DNA from 2 places in the Exiguobacterium sp. EA-TM-5 genome. Region 2 is predicted to be linked to the other one. Evidence: a T-box and tRNA genes for the amino acid it is inferred to sense, from the RefSeq annotation. Region 2 holds a T-box; the other holds one or more tRNA genes.
What was found. A T-box is a leader RNA that pairs with one kind of tRNA and senses whether it is charged. The one in region 2 lies ahead of ileS (isoleucine--tRNA ligase), so its partner is inferred to be a tRNA-Ile.

Region 1 (11,685 bases), 420 kb from region 2:
TGACCGGAGTTGACCATGTAGTCCCAAAATTCAATTTGATTCATATCGGTATACGTATGCAGTTCGTATTCAGACGCTTGATTGAAATCAATCGAAGTGCCGAGATATTTATTCATGTAAGTGAAGCAAGAGGATGGATGTGTGATTGTTCCATCGATGTCGATTCCAATTTTCATTTACAGTCACCCACGTTCTAAGAATTTTCTTCACTTAGTATAACATAGTCGAAATCGAGATACGAAAAAAGACTCCTCATGAGAGAGGAGCCTTCATTTTATGCGTGGTTTGCTTTTTCAGCTTCTTTTTCAGCCTGTTTTTCGAGAACGATGGCATCGATTTCTTTTTTCAATTCTTCGACCATTGTTGCTTCCGGTACTTTACGGATGATTTCTCCGTGACGGAACAACAAGCCTTCGTTACGTGCTCCAGCAATCCCGATATCGGCTTCGCGTGCTTCCCCAGGACCGTTAACCGCACATCCGAGAACAGCAACTTTGATATTGGCTTGGATGTTTTCGATGTAGTCTTCGATCTCTGCAGCGATCGACATTAAATCGATTTCGATTCGACCACATGTCGGACATGAAATCAATGTCGCTGCGTTCGCCGCAAGACCGAATGATTTCAAGACTTCTTTTGCAACCTTTACTTCTTCGACAGGGTCTGCTGAAAGAGAGACACGAACCGTATTTCCGATTCCGCGTGATAGGATCGCGCCAAGTCCAGCTGCTGATTTCAATGAACCAGAACGAAGTGGACCGGATTCTGTAATCCCGACGTGAAGAGGATAGTCGAACGACTCAGAAGCGAGTTGATATGCTTCAAGCGCCAACTGTACGTCAGATGCTTTGAGCGAAACGATGATATCGTGGAAATCAAGATCTTCAAGAATCTTAATGTGGTGCAAGGCACTCTCGACCATACCACGTGCTGTCGGGTAGCCGTATTTTTCAAGAATATGCTTTTCAAGGGAACCAGCGTTTACTCCAATGCGAATCGGAATGTTTTTCGCTTTTGCTGCTGTAACGACAGCTTCGACTTTTTCACGACGACCGATATTACCTGGGTTAATCCGGATTTTATCGACGCCGGCTTCGATTGCCATGAGCGCAAGTTTATAGTTGAAGTGGATGTCTACGACAAGCGGAATGTTGATTCGGCTTTTGATTTCTGCAAGTGCGAGCGCATCACGTTCTTCTGGACAAGCGACACGGACGATTTGGCAACCAGCTTCTTCAAGACGTAGGATTTCAGCGACTGTCGCTTCGACGTCGTGTGTTTTAGTTGTCGTCATACTTTGGATGATGACTTCATTATTTCCACCAATGACAAGGTCCCCTACACGAACGGGACGAGTCTTAGAGCGATGGACCATTTTCGGCATATCGAAAATCTCCTTTTGTGGCATACCGCCATATTGTTTATGTTTACCTTTTCTATCATATCGAACTATTCCCTAAAAATCGAGAAACAAGAACGAAAATCGAACATTTACAATTGTTTAATGAAAGAAAGGTGTCCGTCAATCCGTCGGACGCCTGATTTTTGTATACATTAAGCTCTGCGTGAAGAACGAGGCTTTGAGGAACGGGCGATCCACAACGGTACCAATGTATAGACGAAGTGACCAATCACGAGTAATCCGATCCCGGAACGTTGATAACCAAGTTGATAAAGAAGCATACCGAGTGGGAAAGACCACAGATTCGTTGCGATTGTATAAGGAAACGTCTGACGATATGCCCATGGACGAGGAAGTAGCAGTCGAACAAACCCCTTCGTCAGATAGGCCATGAAAAGCAGATAAAGTAATACGGCAATCGCGATGAAGATGAAATGAAGAATGAACCAGATAACGATCGGGATATTTTTTTGTAAAAAGAAGGAATCGATAATCGTCGTCCAAAGTGAAATCCAAGATAATCCACAGAAATAAAGGGAAACATCCGCTAAGCGAAGACGTAAAAACGAGCGATTTGGAATTAGCGAAGTTTGTAAGTAATTAATCAGTTGACGTAAAAAAGACAATAATATCACTCTTTCTATTGTTTTATAACAGATTTTTTAAATGGATTTAACGTTGATAAATAAAGGTTTTTTTTGTTTTAGTACAGATTAATAAAACCTTAACAAATGGATGTTTAAAAAACTGTTTACAAGTTCACTAGACCTTTACATAATAGGGGAGTCGAAAAAATAAACTTTACAAACACATCAATCCACATCAAATAAAGGAGCTGGCAAGATGAACTATGATTTGCAGGAAATGATATTCACCTTCATTGGTGGACTCGGGATTTTCCTTTTCGGTATTAAGTATATGGGAGATGGGCTCCAAAAAACAGCAGGAGACCGATTACGTTATATCCTTGATAAATACACGACGAATCCATTCTTAGGTATCTTAGCAGGTATCGTCGTAACGATTTTAATTCAATCGTCATCCGGTACGACCGTCATCGTCGTCGGACTTGTTAGTGCGGGTCTGATGAATTTAAGACAGGCAATCGGAGTCGTCATGGGGGCAAACATTGGTACGACGATCACTGCCTTCATCATCGGCTTTAACGTCAAGGAAGCAGCACTTCCGGCAATCGCGATTGGTGCGTTCTTGATCTTCTTCTTCAATAAAGAACGTGTTCAGTATATCGGACAGATTTTCTTTGGCTTCGGTGCACTTTTCTACGGTTTGACATTGATGGGTGACGGGATGGCACCGCTCGAAACGAGCGTTTGGTTCCGTGAGTTGACTGTTTCGATGTCGGATAATCCATTACTTGGTGTCTTCGTCGGAACAATCTTTACCGTGCTTGTTCAGTCGTCGTCTGCAACAATCGGTATTTTACAAGAGTTGTACTCAGGTGGCATGATCGATATCAAAGCAGCACTACCGGTCTTGTTCGGTGATAATATCGGAACAACGATTACGGCGGTTCTCGCAGCGCTTGGAGCGTCAATTGCAGCTAAGCGAACAGCAGCGGCGCATGTCATCTTCAACATTATCGGAACGATATTGTTCTTAATTGCCTTACCAATTTTCTCGAGTTTTATCACGTGGATTACAGGTGCACTTGGCTTAGGTCCGAAGATGCAAATTGCCTTCGCACACGGAACATTCAATGTCGTTAACACATTGATTCAGTGCTGGTTCATCGCGCAAATCGCATGGCTCGTTCAAAAAATCGTTCCGGGTACGGATACGACGATCGATTCAAAACCACGTCATCTTGATCAAAACATTTTGAACCAGTCTTCTTCACTTGCTTTGAATCATGCGAAGCTTGAAGTCTTACGTATGGGAGAATTCTCGAAAGACGCCCTTGCGAAAGCGCACCGATACACGCAATCGCATGATAAGAAAGATGTAGCAGAATCACAGCAGATTGAATATGCAATCAACCACTTGAACACAGAAGTCACGAACTATCTTGTTAAAGTAGCAGCACATGATTTATCAGAACGTGAATCAAACGATCATTCGTTACTGATGCATGCGGTTAATGATTTTGAGCGAATCGGTGATCACGTTGAGAACATCGTCGAATTGGTCGACTTCCAAATCGTCAACCGGATCCAATTCACGGATGCTGCGAAGCAAGAGCTAGATGATATGTATGCCTTGACACAAGAAATCGTCGATTGTGCCGTTCGCGCCGTCGAAGAGGATGATGTCACACGAGCTCGGAAAGTTCTGGAACTCGAAGGCAAACTCGATGCACTCGAACGTTCATTCCGTAAGCATCACGTCCTTCGTGTTAACGCTGGCGAATGTACGGGACAAGCGGGAATGATCTTCGTCGATCTCTTGTCGAACCTCGAACGAATCGGCGATCACGCTGTCAACATCACGGATCTCGTCCTTGAACAGCGGACAGCATTAACGAATTAAGCAAAATACGATTTATCTATGACAGCTGATTTCAAAAAATGAAATCAGCTGTTTATTTTTTTGAAATAGCATATTGACAAGAATCGTCACATCTCGTAATCTAGTAAGAGTAAAGCAACATACATCATGGCGGTGTAGCTCAGCTGGCTAGAGCGTACGGTTCATACCCGTGAGGTCGTGGGTTCGACTCCCTCCGCCGCTACTATTACTTAAGGACCCTTAGCTCAGCTGGTTAGAGCTGACGGCTCATAACCGTCCGGTCGCAGGTTCGAGTCCTGCAGGGTCCATTCAGTAGAACGCTCCTCGTCATGAAACGAGGAGCGTTTATTTTTGTTCCTCCGGGGAATAGTAAAGATATTGTAATAATATTCATACTATAGTAACTAAGGGAGAGCGAAGAGAGATGGAACGTAACCATACGATGATGCAGTTTTTTGAGTGGCATGTAGAGAATGATGGGAAGCACTGGCAACGCTTGAAAGAGCGGGCGCCTGAGTTACGTGCTGCCGGCATCACGTCCGTGTGGATTCCACCGGCGTCAAAGGGTCAATCAGATGAAGATACAGGATATGGCATCTATGACGTTTATGATTTAGGTGAATTTGATCAAAAAGGAACAGTCCGTACGAAATACGGTACGAAGGACGAACTCGTCGAAGCGATTCAAGTTGCTCGTGAGAACGATATCGCCGTCTATGCGGATGTCGTCATGAATCATAAAGCAGCAGCCGATGAACTCGAGACAATCAATGTCGTAGAAGTCCATCCAGAAGATCGTTCTAAAGAAATTTCAGAAGAATTTGAAATCGAAGCATGGACAAAGTTTACGTTCCCAGGTCGTAACGGTAAATATTCAGATTTCATCTGGACACATGAATTCTTTAATGGAACAGATTTTGATGCCCGTGAGGAAAAAACCGGTGTCTTTAAAATTTCCGGAAAAAATAAAGACTGGAACGATCAAGTCGATGATGAGTTTGGAAACTATGACTATTTGATGTTTGCGAACATTGATTATAATCACCCGGAAGTCCGCGAAGAAATGATTCGATGGGGTCATTGGTTCCAGGAAACAATTGATTGCCAAGGTTTTCGACTTGATGCGATTAAACACATCAACTATGAATTCGTTCATGAATTCGCAAAATCGATGATTGAAAAAAGTGAAGGTGACTTCTATATGGTCGGCGAGTTCTGGAAATCCGATCTCGATGATTGCCGTCATTTCCTCGATAGTGTCGACTACACGATCGATTTGTTCGATGTTCCACTTCATTATAAGTTCCATGAAGCTTCGAATCAGGGACAAGACTTTGATTTAACGACATTATTTGCTGACACACTTGTTGAATCACATCCGACGAACGCCGTCACGTTTGTCGACAATCATGATTCACAACCAGGTGAATCACTCGAATCATGGGTAGATGACTGGTTCAAACAGCATGCTTATGCATCGATTTTACTTCGTAAAGACGGCTATCCATGTGTCTTCTATGGTGATTATTATGGTGTTCAAGGACCACACCCAGTAGAAGGTAAAAAAGAAATGATCGATGCTTTATTGTATGCGCGTTATCACAAAGCATATGGTGACCAAGAGGATTATCTTGATGATCCGCATTGCGTCGGATGGGTTCGTCGAGGCGTTGAAGAAATCGAGAACTCTGGCTGTGCTGTCTTGCTATCGAATGCTGATATGTGTGAAAAGCGCATGTTCGTCGGTGAAGAACGTGCGGGACAAGAATGGTTTGACTATACGAATCATCAAGATCACCCTGTCGTGATCGATGAAGAAGGATTCGGTGTCTTCCCGGTTCCGGGTGGTGGCGTCTCAGTTTTTGCTCCACGAGAAGTCGAGTAAATCCGAGGGTCTTGACTTGCGTCAACACATGTTCTTTTGCTAGTCTTAAAGGGTATTGAAGTTTTCGAAAATAGTACAAAGGGGGACATGAACATGTCAAAATTTGAATTACCAGAACTCGGCTACGCTTATGATGCGCTTGAGCCACATATCGATGCTCGTACGATGGAGATTCACCACACGAAACACCACAACACGTATGTCACGAACGTGAATGCGGCGCTTGAGGGTACAGAACATGAAGGAAAGTCACTTGAAGAACTTCTTCAAAACTTGGATGCTCTCCCAGCAAACATTCAAACGGCAGTCCGTAACAACGGTGGCGGTCACTGGAACCATTCATTCTTCTGGAAATTGTTGAAGAAGAACGATGGAGCTGCTCCAACAGGGGAACTCGCAACAGCAATCGACGAAGCATTCGGATCATTCGATGCGTTCAAAGATGCGTTTGCAAAAGCAGCAACAACTCGCTTTGGTTCAGGTTGGGCTTGGCTAATCGTTGACGGTGGAAAACTGGAAGTCGTTTCGACACCAAACCAAGATACACCGGTCATGGAAGGTAAAACACCAATCCTCGGTCTTGATGTTTGGGAACATGCGTATTACCTCAACTATCAAAACCGTCGTCCTGATTACATCAATGCGTTCTTCAACGTTGTTGATTGGGATCATGTAGCGAAGCTTTACGCTGACGCGAAGTAATCTGAAAATGGCGTATCGTTCAATTGTGAACGATACGCTTTTTTTAATGCGGAAAATCATGGGATAGGTTGTTATGGAAAGTTTCCTTCTATATAATGAAACAAGATGACTTTTGAACGATAGGGGAGTACGCCATGGCTAAACGAATCACTGTACGAGGAAGACGGCGTAATCATCTGCCGCTTCGTCTGAATTTAATGTTCTTCGTCGTTTTTTTATTGTTTGCGATTTTGATTTTCCGTCTAGGAGTCGTACAAATCGTTAATGGTGAGAAAATTTCGAGGGAAGTCCAAAAAACAGAAATGATCGCATCGAAATATGAAGTACCGCGCGGAAAGATTTATGACCGAGACGGTCGTCTTCTTGTTGATACGATTTCTAAATACTCAATCGTCTATCGCCGGGCACAAACGACGAAAGTCGATGAACGAATTGAAATTGCGCAACGTCTTGCGGCAATCATTGATTTACCGAAAAAAGACTGGAAAGTTACGGAACGAGATGTGAAAGACTTCTGGGTAGCGACGAATACGAAGGAGTCCGATCGTCGTTACCAAGCAGCCGTCAAAAAGAAGTATCCTTCAGTAGAAGCGCAAAGTAAGCTTTCGATTCCGGAGCAAGATCAAATTCGTTTAGATGCTATCACAAAAGAGGATATCGATTACGATGATCAAACGATGGAAGTCATCGCGATCAAACACAATATGGAAGTTGGTTATGCGCTTGATCCGCAGCTCGTCAAACTCGGTGCGTCTGCAAAAGAGATGGCGATTATTGATGAGAACCTAGAAGATCTGAAGGGTGTATCAGTCGAACCGTTTTATGAACGGTCTTATCCGTATGAAGGAACACTCCGGAACATCTTCGGTAAATACTCGAAGATTCCAGCAGAACAACAAGCCGAGTTCAAAGCAAAAGGCTATAGCTTGAATGACCGTGTCGGAACATCATTCCTCGAGCAACAATACGAAGACCTGCTACGCGGGAAACCGGCATACGATGTGTATGAAACGTTCAATGGAGAACCGGTCGGTGATCCAAAACGCGAGGAAGGCGAGTCTGGTAAAGATCTCGTTCTGACTGTTGACGCGGAATACAATAAACAAGTCGACAAAATCATGCAACAAGCAATCAAAATGGGTCGTGGAATGGGCAGTCGTTATTTAAAAGAAGGATATGCTGTCGTCATGAATCCGCAGACAGGTGAGATTTTAGCGATGTCTGGTCAAAAGTTGGATCCTGCAACCGGTAAGTTTTCGGATGTAGCGATCAACAACGTATTGACTTCACTTCAAATCGGTTCGACGATCAAAGGTGCAACGGTTGCGATGGGACTCGAAGAAGGTGTCATTCGTCAAAATGAAGTCATCAACGATGCTCCAATTACAATTGGTGGTACTAAAAAAGGATCGTATGTCAATATGGGTCCGATCACAGATTTAACTGCACTTGAACGATCGTCCAACGTCTACATGTTCAATATTGCGATGCGAATGGCCAAGTATCCAAGTAACGGTATTGCCGGAGCTAGTGTCGATGGAGCTGCTGCAATCATGCAGAACTACTACAGTCAGTTCGGGCTTGGTGTGACGACGGGTGTTGACTTACCGTATGAAGCAAAAGGTGTTCAAGGGACACCGGACCGTGTTACTTTACTCATGGACCGAGTCATCGGACAGTATGACGCCTTTACACCTCTACAAGTCGCGCAATACATCTCAACGCTTGCGAATGGTGGTTATCGTGTTCAGCCACACTTCCTAAAAGAAGTACTGGCTTCAAATTCAATTGAAAAAGGAACTAAAAAAGTCGATTACAGCTTTAAGACGAATTATTTGAACCGGATTGAAGTGAGTCAAGATAATATCGACCACGTCCGTGAAGGATTACATCGTGTCGTTAAAGGTGAGCGTGGTACGGCGAAAGTCATCGCGCAAACAGGAATCGATGCTGCCGCGAAAACGGGTACAGCACAGGTTAGTGTCTATGGTGATGACGGAATCGCCTTACGTGACGGAAGCGGACAACCAGTTCGTTCATTGAACTCGAATCTCGTTGGCTGGGCACCGTATGATAATCCAGAGATGGCATGGGCCGTGTTCCTTCCTTATATGGAACAGGAAACAGTCAACTCGAAAATCGGTCATGACCTTGTCAAAGCATATTTCAATGTCAAGGACGTACCGTGGCAAACTAAGCCAAATTAACTAGATGGAAGACGAGAGTGATTATTCACTCTCGTTTTTTTGTTTGTATTGACCTTTTTTTCTAATGGATTTCGAATTGTAAACACTAAAAAACACACCTTTACAATTCTTTTACGTTGGATTCATTTCGTTTTAATAGTTCATCCGTAGTATAAGTCTTGTAAGGAAAACGGATAAAAAGTCGTAGCATCGTCAGCGACATACTTTCGAGGAGGAAAATTAATCATGTCTTGGATGAAAAAAACAGCACTCATCACAACGGTAGCATCAATCGCAGTAGTGGGGGCAGCATGTGGTAACGATAAAGGCGGTTCTGCTAGTTCATCTGATTTAAAAGGAAAAATCGCAATCGACGGTTCTTCTACAGTCTTCCCGATCATGGAAGCTGTCGGTGAAGAATATTCGACTGAGCAACCTGATGTTGACGTTACAGTCGGTGTTTCTGGTACAGGTGGTGGATTCAAACGATTCGTCGTTGGTGAAACAGATCTTTCAAATGCTTCGCGTGAAATCAAAGAAGAAGAAGCAGCTGAAGCAAAAAAGAATAACATTGAATATACAAAACTTGCACTCGCATATGATGGTTTGACTGTCGCAGTCAGTAAAGAAAACACATGGGTAAAAGAACTTACGATGGACCAACTTGAAAAAATCTGGCTCGATCCAAACGTCAAGACGTGGAAAGATGTTGATTCTTCTTATCCGGCTGAACCATTGAAATTCTTCAGCCCAGGGAAAGATTCAGGAACGTTCGACTTCTTCTCGGAAAAAGTACTTGAGAAGAAGGACATGCGAAAAGACGTTCAATTATCTGAGGACGATAACGTTCTTGTTAAGGGTGTCGAAGGAACGAAAGGTGCTATTGGTTACTTCGGATATGCATACTACGCAGAGAATAAAGATAAGTTGAAAGAAGTTCCACTTTCTGCTGAAGGAAAAGATGCAGTTGATCCAACACCAGAAACAATCAAAGATCTTTCGTATCCACTGGCACGTGAAATTTACACGTACGTCAATAACAAATCAATGAAAGATAAAAAACAAGTCGCAGATTTCGTGAAATTCACGAACGAAAACGCTGGTGATCTTGCTGAAGAAGTCGGATACATCAAAATGCCGCAAGATCGTTACGATGAAAACGCAAAAGCAATTGAAGATGCAATGAAATAAATCATTGAGTCATGAAGATGGCCCAACCGGGGAAGTCTGTACCGGTTGGGTCACATTCTCATGTCAAGAAGAGTAGGGAGTGAAGAAGGATGAGTTCAACACAAAACAAATCGGTTCGCGAGCTGATTCAACAGAACCGACAACAAAAATACAGTATGAAAAACGTCATGGAACGCGTCATGCCGATCGTGTTATTCCTTTGTGCGTTCGTCTCGGTCGTTACGACCATCGGCATCATTCTCACGTTAGTCATTGAAACAGAGCATTTCTTCGAAGTTGTTCCGTTTAAGGAATTCTTCGGTAGTACGAGCTGGTATCCACTCAACTCACAACCTGAGTATGGAATTTGGCCACTTGTCGTCGGAACGCTTGAGATTACCGTGATTGCGATGCTAGTTGCCGTGCCGATCGGCCTCACGTCTGCGATTTATTTAAGTGAGTACGCGTCAGACCGCGCACGCCGTATCTTAAAACCAATTCTTGAAGTATTAGCAGGTGTTCCAACAATCGTCTTCGGATTCTTCGCATTGACGTTCGTTACACCATTACTCGTCAAGTTGATTCCAGGTCTGCAAATCTATAATGCGCTCAGCCCGGGGATTGTCGTCGGGATCATGATCATTCCGATGATTGCTTCGATTTCTGAGGATGCGATGAGCTCTGTACCGAAGAAAATTCGTGACGGTGCGCTCGCCCTCGGTTCGACCCGCCTTGAAGTTGCATTGAAAGTTGTCGTTCCAGCTGCCTTGTCAGGTATCATTGCATCAATCGTTCTCGGAATGTCACGTGCAATCGGTGAAACGATGATCGTGACGATCGCTGGTGGTTCGAATCCAACAGCAGCAGTTGATCCACTTGAGCCAGTCCAGACAATGACAGCATATATCGTTCAGGTCGCCTTGGGTGATGCTGGATTTGGAACAGTCGAATATTACAGTATCTATGCGGTCGGTACACTCTTGTTCGTCTTCACATTAGTGATGAACTTACTTGCGAACTGGATCACACGCCGCTTCAGAGAGGAGTACTAAGATGGCCTTACCAGAAAAGCAACCTGTCTCGAAAAAATTCATCGATCCAGTCGCGGTCAAGAAATCAATTAGCCAGCGACTCGTCGTCAATAACGTCACAAAAGTCATTTTCCTTGCTGGACTGTTCTTCGGTCTCGTCGTCCTAGGTATTCTCCTGTTCGGTGTCATCCGTGACGGTGCTTCATGGTTATCACTTGAATTTCTTCAAAATGCACCATCTCGTCGTGCTGAACGTGCTGGGATTTATCCGGCATTGATGGGATCAATCTTCTTGATGCTCTTAATTATTCCGATGATTTTCATCATTGGTGTCGGAGCTGCGATTTATTTAGAAGAGTACGCGAAAAAGAGTCGAATGACTTCGTTTATTGAAGTCAACATCTCGAACCTTGCTGGTGTTCCATCGATCGTCTTCGGTTTACTTGGATTGACGTTCTTCGTTCGAAACATGGGCTTCGGTTCAACACTGATTGCTGGAGCATTGACGCTTGCGTTAATGAGTCTTCCAGTCGTCATCGTATCGTCACAAGAAGCGATTCGTGCTGTTCCACAAGCGATGCGTCATGCATCACTCGCACTCGGTGCATCGAAATGGCAAACGACGTTCAAAGTCGTCCTTCCGGCTTCGTTACCGGGTGTCATTACTGGGATTATCTTAGCTGTATCTCGAGCAATCGGTGAGACAGCACCACTTATCATGGTGGGAGCTGCGATTTTTATTGCTCGTGCGCCAGAAAGTATTTTCTCAGAGTTCACAGCACTGCCGATCCAAATCTATAACTGGACAAGTCGTCCGCAAGCAGATTTCCAAGGTCTTGCAGC
Region 2 (11,685 bases):
GATGGCCATCAGTCGTAACCAGTTCGAGAGGTTCAACAGTGGAAACGATGTCGATTCTTGATAGCGTTCAAGGTATTCGCGACAGACATACCGCCGTACCTCATCCGGAACTGCTGTTCCACCCGCCGTCCGTAATAAGAGCAACGTACGCGCCACATCGGCAACAGGCGGACCCATCGTCGCATCATGCCAATCAATGACGATGAATTTCTCATCCGCTGTCACGAGGATGTTCTGAAAATGAAAGTCTCCGTGCAGTAACCCTTTATTTTGCGGAACGTAAAGTATTTCTAGTAATTGTTCCGCTTTCCGGCGCAAATCAGATGATAAATAACATATTTTTGAATACATGACGTCATGCCAATCAGGTGCTAACCGCGATTGTTGCCGATGAATCAGTTGATGTAGCGTCGCAAAAGCGTCTAGAAAATCTGTCATTCGACTAGGTTCAATTAGGTCTAATAATTCACTGCCGTCGATGCGCTGCATCTCGATGAACGGGGAGTCTTCTAATTCAATAGCGAAGACGTTTGGTGTCGGGATGACCGTCCTTTCTAGTTCTTCGAGCATGCGAAATTCTTGAGTGATCCGTTGCTTTTCAATCGATGCTTGAAAGTACTTGCGGACTCGTGCGTCAGAGATCTTTATTACAGTAGCAGTAGAACCTGCTTTTGCGTTAGTCATCAATATATACCTCCCATCTCTTGTTTCGTTATGTCGTTTGTCGAATTATCAAAGATGGTTCCAGTAAAGAAAAAGTACCTTCACTATGTTTCATCGCGTCATTCAATAACTGTTCTGCTGCCAGTCTGCCAAGCATGACAACCGGTTGTCGAATCGTCGTTATTTCAAGCGCTCTGGCAATCGGTACATCATCAAACCCTGTGATAGCGATGTCCTCTGGAACTCGAACCCTATGTTGCCGAAATTGATGGATGAGACCTGCTGCGACTTCATCGTTCCCAACGATCATTGCGTCTGGTAAGTCTGCCGTTAGAAGTTGACCCGCTAATTCTTGTCCGTCCTCGAAAGAATAGCAGCGATCAGCGTACCACTCATTTTTATGACTAAGAGTAGACGTCTTAAGATATTGATCGAACGTCTCCCGTCTGACTCGTCCCACTCCGCTATCTGGATTTCCAATGCAAAGTCCAACTGTTCTGGCGCCTCGTTCTTCGACATGTTGTACCAACATCGTCATCGCTTTCTCGTGATCAAAATAGATCGATGGCACGATATCCTGATGATCTTCGCAGGCAACGACCGGTCCGAACGAACGCATCGTCTCAAGTAACTGTGGCTGACTGATTGCTCCGATGATTAGCCCGTCAATCCGCTTATCGCGCAGTTGTTGAATACTTGCTTCTTCTCTTACTGGATCGTTTTCCGTCTGGATGACAAGCAGTGTATGATTTTGTTCCGTACAGACCTGACCGATTCCATCAATTAATTGATGAAAAAACGGATGACCCACCCGCGGAACAAGAACTCCGATCGTATGTGTCTTACCTCGTGACAGGTTGATCGCATTTCCGTTCGGACTATAGTTCATTCGCTCCATCACGTCTAAGATTGTACGTCGTTTCTCTTTTGATACGTGCGGATGACCGTTCAAGACACGGGATACCGTCGACTTCGAGACACCCGCTTGTTTAGCGATATCCGAGATGTTCGCCATGCTGTTCCTCCTTGTTCCGTTCCCATTGTTCTAGGTCGTTCAATGCCTCAGCTACACCATCCTCATCATGGTCACTCGTGATGAATGTCGCTCTTTTTTTGACAGACGCTTCAGCGTTCTTCATCGCGATTGATGTTCCCGCCACTTCGAACATCGGTAAATCATTTTGATTGTCACCGATCGCAACGACGTCCTTAAGTGCAATCCCATATACTCTCGTGATGTCTTGAACAGCGCTCCCTTTCGTTACTCCACTCGCCATGACTTCTAGGTTGAACGCACCCGAACGTGTCACAGAAAACGACTGCACCTGAAGGAGTTGCTGTTCGAGATGCGCTAATTGCAATTGATCAGCTGAGACGAACATGAATTTGATGATATCGAGTTGATCGACGGTGATAACGTCGACTGTCTCAACTCCCTGTTGTGTCACTTGTGCTTGAATTGCTTCTTGAAATACACTTCCTCCCCCTTGAAGTCCAGCAAGCGAATATCGAGGTAACAAGATTCGATCCTGTAGATAAATATGTATGAATACGTTTGTGGAACGTACTACCTCCCAAATCGTTCGACTACTGGAACGATCTAAAAAGTGCCGCTTGGGAATTCCGATCTTGATCTCTGCTCCATTCGCACCAATGACCGGACAATCGAGTTCATGTTGGTCGAGTATTCGTTGCGCATCAAAGGCGGCTCGTCCAGTGACGATGACGACGACATCTCCTTGGTTTTGACGTCTCTTAATCGCTGTCCGATTTGCCTCTGAAATCTGACGTTTCTTATTCAATAACGTTCCATCTAAATCAATCGCAAACCATCGCATCGCGTTTCCTCCTTTTACTGTCTCCTTGATGCTACTGTCTGGAACGCGTCCCAGCGCAACAAAAAATCTTGAATGACAGGCTCATTCAAGATTTTCGATTCGTACCAGTTGCTTCAGATGGAAACGTGATGCGCTATTGCTTGCTGTTTTTCGACATACTCCATCAAAATTGGCTGTTCCGGTAGATTTAGGTTTTCCGGTAACTGATCCATGGCGAAGAAGCGTAACTCCGCGACTTCTAGTGGATCCCGAACGACTTCTCCTGTATAGGCGGTACAGAGGAAAGCTGAGATGACGTTATAGACCTCGTCTCCGTGCGGATACTTGTAGTAAAAAGCGTCACCGGAATAAACGTTCAACAATTCGAGTTGCTCTGCTTCAAGTCCCGTCTCTTCTTTTAACTCTCGTTTCGCTGTTTCAGCAAGCGTCTCCCCGATCTCGAGCGCGCCACCAGCGAGTCCCCAACATCCGTTATCTTGCCGCCGTTGTAACAAGACCTCTTGTTTGTCGTTGACGACGATGACGCATGCTCCGGCCATGACGAGTGGTCGTGTCCCGACCAGTTTGCGTAATTCTGTGATATATCCCAAAGCATTCAGTCCTTTTCCATTAGATTACCCTTGTTCTCACACGGACCCGTTTGATTCCCGTCAATAGAAGACACAACAAGATGATGCCTGAAACAAAGAGTACATATGTATGAATCGTAAAGAGTGAACGGAGACCGATCACTGCCGAATTCTGCTGCATCTCAATCCAAGTGCTTAACATAATCCCGCTAATTGCAAGTACGATCAGCACTCCGACCTGTCGACGTGTCAGCGAGACATACCTCAAGACACGCATGCCTTCCCGGACGACGAACGGTAGGAAAACGAGGAGTGCTACGACTGGTAACACGACCGGGTCACCACCTTGTTGAATCGGCATTGACCGTGTCAAATAACCGAATAGAAAAAAGAAGCCACACACGAACAACAATAATCCGAACGCGATACTCGCATTTGAGGCTTTGTTCATCCTACTTCCCTCACTTTTCAAAATAGTTGATTACGAAGAGACTGCCCTTTGGTGCCATACACCATTTGCGTCAAGCCGAACACGGTGTCGTCCATCGAGTTCCATCTCGATTGGACTGACTTTCGCTGTCTTCGGTGAGAACAACCATGTCCGCCCTTCTGGAACGAGCAAGATATGCGTTCCATCCGCGACCGGACCGAGGAAGTTAAGTGATGCGCCGTTAAGTGGACGCTCCCGGCGCTCGAGGACACCGATGTCCGCCAATTGTTCACCAACAGCAAGCACATCTTTCACTGTCAGACTCATCTCACCGATTCCGAGGATATCGGATACATCAAACGTTTGACCTTCTTTCGTCGGATTGATTTGATGCCGCGCAATCAGTTCGAGCACGTTCTCATCTGGATCATAAAAGTAGCAGGAATGTGAGTCCGTGAAGTCAAAATAAATCTCATCCTGTCCGTCTTCAATCAAGAGCGGTGTCCGCGCTTCAAGCCACGCTTTTCCTTCTTGAAAGACGTTCTCTGGAATGTTGAACGCCATATGGTATTGCGTATCAACATCGTCTGTCTGCCGATACGTCAGCTGATCCGTGCCGATTTGCATCGTAAAGGACTCGTCTGTTTCCGAAACGAGCGGAAACCCGATCTGATGTATGTAAAAATCCTTCATCGCCTGTAGATGAGGTGTTACAAGAGTGGTTTTTGAAATGTTCATGCTGTTGACCTTCCTTCACTTACAGTAAAATTTATCAAAAAGCGATATGCTTTATTTTACCACTAATGGTAAAATCATGACGAATGGAAAGTCTGATTTTTCAGATATATTTATGCATGAGAGGATGTTTTGATGAAATTATTAATTGCTCAACCGAAACGCGAGACCGGACTCGCACAATTTGAACGCGAAGTTGCCGCTTATCCTGAAGTCGATCTGATTGTCTATCCGGAAGGATACTGCACGATCGCAGAACTCGATCGCGTGCAACACCTTGCGAAACAGTTCAAGACAGCCGTCGTCCTCGGTTATAAAGATGCGACGAATCTCGATCGTGCCGTCATCATCGATGCGACCGGGACGATTCTCCTTGATCGCGCGAAGACACCTGAAGCTGGACCTCTTTATACACCATCAACAGCAAACGATGGTGCGTTACGTTACGGGTACCTCCTCTGTCGCGAAATCTTCTTAGGAAACGATGGACTGCGCGAAGAATCCGGACTTGATCTCATCTTCAATCCGATTGGTGTCGGCATGTTTAGTGAAGAACAGTATGCCGAGTGGTCTTGTGAAGCGCGTATCATTAGTCAGGCGCAACAAGCGCTCATGATCGGGACGAGTCATGCCGATGGTTCGTACCGTAACTGTGGTTTTTCAATTCCGATTGCGTTCGTCTATGACGAGACCGGTGAGCCGTTACTGCTGTCTCATAACGATACGCGGACACGCTTGTTTGATACGCTCACGCGACTCGTCGAAGTCGTCGGAACACCGTCTTTATCGTAAACAAACACACGCTTCTTCCGGTCAGAAGAAGCGTGTTATCTCATTCAGGAGGTGCTCAAATGTCCCAAACAGATCGTGCATCATTCTTTTGGAACCGGTATTTTTATATTTTCTTCCCCTTGTTCATCTTCGGCGTCAGCCATGAATCGTATTTGGTCGATAACCCGTTAGCTAGCTTAGAAGACATCGGTGAATTCGTCTTATTCTTTGGTCTCTATCTGTTTCACTTTGCCGTCCTTACCGCTCTTTTAACGAATCTGTGGTGGTTCTTCCTTCCGACAAAACGAGCTCACTGAGACACGGATTTTTGATAGGAAACAAGTGTCGCTCGATCATTGAGCGGTTGGGTGACACCCGTCAATCGGTAACCCATCTTCTCATAGAAATAACAATTGCGCGTCTCTTCACGAATCGTCCGCAGTTCCCATGTCGCAGCATTCGGATATGCTGCTTCAACGAGCTGTAATGCGCGTTGTGCGATCCCTTCACCTTGACGGGCTGGATCTAAGAACATCGGACTGATTGCGTAGCGACTCGGCGCTTTCTCAACGACACAAATTCCGCCGACGACGACAGCGTCGACGATGATTTGATGGAACGTACTGCCTGGATGCGTAATCCGGTGGATGACACGATCAATAGATTCGTTCGCCGGATTCGTTGCATGATCTTGGTATCGTTCGAGCGTCTCTGAAAATGCCTTGAGTTGAATCGTATGAAGTTTTGTAGCGTCTTCACGTGACGCTGCCTTTAATTGAATGTCCAATAACGCTCTTCCTCTCTTAACGGAACCAATCCCAAAATTGTGTACCTTGCGCGACAATCAAGTAATCAAGCCATCGGTCGAAGCCGAACGGCATCGCGTCTTCTTCCCACTCCTCGAAATTAAGAAATTCCCCACTCCAGATCCGATTTCCTGCTGGACGATTCATCTCGTAGACGATCCACTCCCCGTCTGGTCCTACGCCGATCGCTAAGAAGTTTTCGGGACATTCCCAAATTTCGCTATACGTCAGGCAATCTTCGATTGAAAAGAGTTCGAATCCATCGTTGTACGATAACGTTTCGTGCTGAAAGAGCTTCGCGCCGTTGTGTTGACGCAAGAACATCTTGTAATCGTCTGTCGTCCAGTCGGGTAACAGCGCGAGCTGTTCGTCCGTTGCTCCGGGATGGAAGATAAAGCGTTCCTGGGCAACGTATCCTTCTTCTTTTTGGACCTCTAACAAATCGTCGACGAGTCGACCTTTTAATGTCTCTAATGCAATCATGATCTTCTCCTTAACAAAATTCTTTCGTTGGTACGAACGAGACAGCCACTTCATGACTGCCTAATCGGATATTTCCTTTACCCTCTAACGCTTCTAGTCGGACAGAGGACAGGGCAAGGTGTTTAAATAATAAAGACTCAAACGACTCGACGATCGGTCGGAACGTTTCGTCGATCGCCAACACGAGGTCAACCCGCGCATCACGTGATAAATCATGCGCCTTCCGTTCAGACTGGATATAGCGGACGAGTTCTCGCATCCAGCGTTCTTGCTCCAGTGCTTCCGTGATTCGGGTATCGAGCGTCACGGTGATTCCACCTTCTGTCGCGGCAGCAAAACCTGTCTTAACGATCGGCTCGACGATGACATCGGTCAGACTTACGTCTACTTCATGTCCTAGTGCTGTCTGATACGATACACTGCCCGTTTCTAGCAAGTTCATCGTCTCCTGCTCTGACAGTTGCTGCAACCATTGATGGATCGCATTCGCCTGTTGCGCAAATTTTGCTCCGGCTTCGCGGAAGTTCAGTTTAAGGCGGAACTGTGTCGTCTCACCAGTCGTTGATAAGAACTGTACGTCTTTTACATTCAGCTCTTCTTTGATGAGTGCCACATAGTCCGACCACGAGAAGGTATCGCTCGATTGGACAGTCAGACTAGCAAGCGGTTGTTTGACCTTTAAGGCATGTGTATTTCGCACTTGTCGTCCTAGCTCAACGACAGTGACGACCTGTGTCATTTCGTATTCCAGAGTAGGTTGGATCAACGTCAAATCAGCCACCGGATAATCCGCTAAGTGTACACTCATTCCCGTCAACCGCTTGTAGAGATCATCGGCAAGATATGGCGTGAATGGTGCGAGCAATCGCGCTGTCGTCGTAAGGGCAACGTGCAGCGTCGTGTACGCGGCTTGTTTCTCTTCCGTCCATTCAGCTTGCCAGAACCGCTCCCGTGAACGACGGATGTACCAATTGCTGATCTCATCGACGAGTTGCGCGAGACTCCGCGTTGCTTGTGTCAGTTGATAATCGTCCATCGCAACCGTCACGTCGTAAGTCGTCTGATGGACACGTGAGAGGAGCCATTCGTCTAGACGCGTGTGTTTTTGTGGACGCGAACTATCAAATCCATCCAGCTCAGCATACGTTAGATAGAACTGGACGGCGTGATCCAGCGTATCGACTAGTTTTGATTTCGCTTCCTGAACGATCCGTTCGGCAAACCGTTTCGCACTCCATGGACTACTATCGACGAGTAGTGCCCAGCGCAGGCTATCAGCACCGTAAGCATCGATCAAGGCAACTGGATCAAGCGCATTGCCACGACTCTTCGACATCTTCTGTCCGTTCTCATCGAGGACATGACCGAGCGCGATGACCCGTTTATAAGCTGATTGTCCGGTAAAGAGCGTTGAGATTGCCTGCAGACTATAGAACCAGCCGCGTGTCTGATCAATCCCTTCGATAACGACATCCGCCGGGTATCGGTTGAGCGTCTGCGTCCGCGACGGATAATGTTGTTGTGCAAACGGCATTGCTCCGCTATCAAACCAGACATCAATCACTTCTGGTGTCCGGTGCATCTTGCCTTGACACGTCGGACACGAGACCGCTAATGCATCAACGTACGGTTTATGCAACTCGACCGACCCTGTCGATCCTGTCGTCCGGCGTAATAAATCCGCTTTATTTTTCGGAACAAACGTTGTATCGCACGTGTCACACTCCCAGACGTTCAGTGGTGTCCCCCAGTAGCGATTACGACTGATGTTCCAGTCGACGAGTTGCTCAAGGAACTTCCCGAATCGCCCTTCCTTGACGTGATCGGGATACCACGTCACAGACGCGTTGTTCGCAAGAAGCTGTTCCTTAACAGCCGTCGTCTCGATGAACCAGTTATCTTGTGCGTAATAAAGTAATGGTGCATCGCATCGCCAACAATGCGGATAGCTGTGCGTATAGCGTTCCTTCGCAAATAAACGCCCCCGCTCAGCGAGCAGTTGGATGATGGCGACGTCCGATTCTTTGACGAATCGTCCAGCAAGTGGCGGAACATCTACCGTATAACAACCAGCAGCATCAACGACGTTAACGAACGATAGTCCATTTTCCCGGACGACTCGGTAATCGTCTTCCCCGTATGCCGGAGCAATATGGACAAGTCCGGTTCCGCTCGTCGCTTGGACGAAGGATGCGCCAACGACCGTGTGACCGTTCTCTGGTGTCACGAAATCAAACGGTGGTTCATACCGCAAGCCGACGAGTTCCGCGCCGAGCTGTTCGGATACGATCTCAACAGATTCTGAGAACAGTTCAGCGACCAACGCCTTTGCGACGATGAAACGTTTCCCTTCAAACGCTACTGTGACGTAGGTCAATTCCGGATGGACGGCAACCGCGACGTTCGCTGGTAACGTCCATGGTGTTGTCGTCCAAGCGAGCAAATATGTCTCCTCTGTGCCGACGACGGGTAGTTGAACCGTCGCTGATAAGTCCGTTACGTCCTGGTAGCCTTGTGCGACTTCATGCGAACTGAGCGACGTCTGACAGCTCGGACAATAAGGTGACACGCGGTGGCCTTTCGTCAACCAGCCTTTGTCATGGATCGTCCCGAGGATATGCCAGACGCTCTCGATGTAATCGTCCTCCATCGTCACGTAAGGATCATCCATGTCGACCCAGTAGCCGAGTTTTTCTGTAAAGGAGCGCCACTGTGTTTCGTAGGAAAAGACGCTTTCCTTACAGCGTCCGATGAATGCTTCGACACCGTAGTCTTCGATCGCTTGTTTTCCGGAGATCCCGAGTTGTTTCTCGACACCGAGTTCGACCGGTAGTCCATGTGTATCCCAGCCAGCTTTTCGTTCAACCCGGAATCCTTGCATCGTCTTGTAGCGGGCGACCGCATCCTTGACGGTTCGTCCGAGTGCATGCCCAACGTGTGGTAACCCGTTCGCGGTCGGTGGACCTTCGTAGAATACGAATTCCGCTTCCGTGCGTTGCTCAATCGATCGTGCGAAGACTTGGTCTTGCTTCCAGTTGTTTCGAACACGCTCCTCGCGTTGTTGTACGGTTTCTGCTTGGTTTTGTGACGTCATCTCTTGTTCGCTCCTTTGTCGGTAACTAAGAGAATACAAAAAAGTCCGCCCCCTTTGACAGGGACGGACTTCACCGCGATACCACCCATATTCCGCCGAGAATACGTGTTCTCGACAGCACTTAGTTGCGCACTAGCATGCGCATTCCATGTAACGGTGGACACCCGGTCACACTTACTGAATGGTTCAGTGTGACTTCTCAGAGAGGATCTTCATGATTGATCTGGCTCCCGGTTCTCAGCAACCCCGGTTTTCTGTAAGACAGAGGGACAATCCCTACTTTTTCTCGTCAACGAAATGATATGCTCTTGTTGTGGAGAATCTTACCATACGCCTTAATTGCAACACAATATTTTTTTACATTTTATTGCAAAGGAGTTTTTATATGTTACTTACTTTCCCAACGCTTAAAACGAACCGTCTCGTCTTACGCGAAGTGTTAGCAAAAGATGCAGCGAGCGTCTTCGACTATTTATCAGACGAACAGGTCGTCAAACAGATGGGACTTGCTCCGTTCCAATCGGAAGCAGACGCGCTCGAAGAGATTGACTGGTACGTTTCGATTCGTCGTGACGGTACGGGCATCCGTTTCGGGATCGCGTTACCAGAAGACAACGTCATCATCGGGAGCTGCGGTTTCTTGAATCATTCCGAACGTCATCAGCGGGCTGAACTCGGTTTTGAGTTGAACCCTGCCTACCAGGGACAAGGAATCGCGAAAGAAGCAGCGCTTGCAGTCATCGAATATGGCTTTAAGGAACTTTCACTCAACCGAATCGAAGCACTCGTCTTACCGGAAAACACCGCTTCGCACCGATTACTTGAACGGCTTGGTTTTAAGCGTGAAGGGTTGCTCCGACAATATGAGAAAACGCGTGGTCAGTTTGATGATTTGTATATGTATTCGATACTAAGGAGTGACTGGTCTGTCTAACGCCTCATTTTAGATTCTTGGACTCTAAGTCTTTTATCCGTCGGTAGACTTCTTCTACTTCGGATTGCGCAAACCAGACATCGGGATGCTTTTCAAACATCAACAAACTGATATACAAATCGATGTTATCAGGATCTAGTTCGACTGCTTTTTTGGCATGGAATAAAGCGATTACGCAAGCTCCCTCGAGATGACAAAGTGGATGTAGCAACAATGAAGACGTCAGATCATGTATCTCACTTGATTCATGGTGTTGTAGTAAATAATTCATAAAGGCATATATAGTGAGATTAAACGTCTCAAACCCTAAACTCAAGATCATGTCAAATCGCTCTTTTTCCGTTAACTCCAAAAATAGTTTTGCTGCTTTCTCAAAGTCCATCTCAGCAATGTATTTTCGCAATCGGTACTCTAACTCTTCCACGTCGGTTATCCTCCTCGATTGAAAATACGCTGTTAATCAGCAACATCTTCCACTAACAAAGACATGTTCTTAATACTTAGAATGTGTCTTTTTATAATGTATTACACTATTCTCCCTGCAGATGCTCAACTGTCATTCCTTTTCATCGATAAGATCGTGCCTTCATGAACTCAATGATTGGTAAGATGACTAAAGCAATCGCGAACAAGACAATCAATAAGAGATTTGCTGACCCATGTATCCATTGATCGAGACAGATGAATCCGAAAATCAGGACGGTCAGGATTTTATAGCTAGTTAAGCCGCTCTCTGTCGTAATTTTTTGACCGAGTTCATCATCTGGTACCGGACGCTCGTCCTCCGTTGTCCGTGCCCACGTGAAATACGAGAAGAACATGATCAACAAAATCGCCAATTGAACGATTGAAAAGAACGTCACGTTATTCTCGATGACCATACTGATGACCGTCAGACTTGCTACTGCCACTATCGTCACTAAAAAAAGAAGCGTTTTTTTCTGCTTAGACATTTTATTCCTCCTGTTCTCCGATAAATAGATGATCGACTTGTGTCTGCAGAACTTTGGCAATATTAAATGCTAACTGCAACGTCGGATCATATTTATTGTTTTCAATCGCATTGATAGTCTGCCGACTGACCTGACACCGGTCAGCCAGTTCTTGTTGCGACAATTGCGCCGCTAAACGTCGCTCTTTGATGTGGTTTTTCACGTTCATTCCTCCACGACGTGTCAAATTCTTTTTACATCTCTACTGTAATCAACATCTTGTTTCATGTCAAAAACTTTTGACACATTTATTTTAATAGTCATTAAAAAAGACACATCCCGGCGACCAGAACGTGTCTTTTTATCATCGATTATGATGTTTGTCCTTTCGCTTGCACGACCTCACGAATCGTCTTTAAGACACTATCCG

Region 1: it encodes a tRNA-Ile, which carries the amino acid that the T-box ahead of ileS (isoleucine--tRNA ligase) is inferred to sense. The anticodon was not compared.

Annotation. Positions count from the first base shown of each region.
Region 1 is NZ_CM132670.1:2,678,779-2,690,463, reverse strand. It holds gene ACV3PA_RS14205 (hypothetical protein) at 1-176, opposite strand, end outside; gene ispG (flavodoxin-dependent (E)-4-hydroxy-3-methylbut-2-enyl-diphosphate synthase) at 275-1,384, opposite strand; gene ACV3PA_RS14195 (hypothetical protein) at 1,555-2,037, opposite strand; gene ACV3PA_RS14190 (Na/Pi cotransporter family protein) at 2,246-3,889, shown strand; tRNA gene ACV3PA_RS14185 (tRNA-Met) at 4,018-4,091, shown strand; tRNA gene ACV3PA_RS14180 (tRNA-Ile) at 4,103-4,176, shown strand; gene ACV3PA_RS14175 (alpha-amylase) at 4,293-5,753, shown strand; gene ACV3PA_RS14170 (superoxide dismutase) at 5,847-6,455, shown strand; gene ACV3PA_RS14165 (peptidoglycan D,D-transpeptidase FtsI family protein) at 6,590-8,662, shown strand; gene ACV3PA_RS14160 (PstS family phosphate ABC transporter substrate-binding protein) at 8,888-9,832, shown strand; gene pstC (phosphate ABC transporter permease subunit PstC) at 9,922-10,863, shown strand; gene pstA (phosphate ABC transporter permease PstA) at 10,865-11,685, shown strand, end outside.
Region 2 is NZ_CM132670.1:2,260,434-2,272,118, forward strand. It holds gene ACV3PA_RS11950 (aminoglycoside phosphotransferase family protein) at 1-687, opposite strand, end outside; gene ACV3PA_RS11955 (LacI family DNA-binding transcriptional regulator) at 713-1,678, opposite strand; gene ACV3PA_RS11960 (Cof-type HAD-IIB family hydrolase) at 1,653-2,501, opposite strand; gene ACV3PA_RS11965 (NUDIX hydrolase) at 2,615-3,091, opposite strand; gene ACV3PA_RS11970 (hypothetical protein) at 3,111-3,521, opposite strand; gene ACV3PA_RS11975 (VOC family protein) at 3,552-4,238, opposite strand; gene ACV3PA_RS11980 (carbon-nitrogen hydrolase family protein) at 4,371-5,027, shown strand; gene ACV3PA_RS11985 (hypothetical protein) at 5,087-5,323, shown strand; gene ACV3PA_RS11990 (GNAT family N-acetyltransferase) at 5,317-5,793, opposite strand; gene ACV3PA_RS11995 (SMI1/KNR4 family protein) at 5,810-6,295, opposite strand; gene ileS (isoleucine--tRNA ligase) at 6,306-9,389, opposite strand; T-box leader at 9,446-9,691, opposite strand; gene ACV3PA_RS12005 (GNAT family N-acetyltransferase) at 9,775-10,323, shown strand; gene ACV3PA_RS12010 (hypothetical protein) at 10,328-10,747, opposite strand; gene ACV3PA_RS12015 (hypothetical protein) at 10,890-11,276, opposite strand; gene ACV3PA_RS12020 (helix-turn-helix transcriptional regulator) at 11,278-11,478, opposite strand; gene ACV3PA_RS12025 (HAD-IIB family hydrolase) at 11,627-11,685, opposite strand, start outside.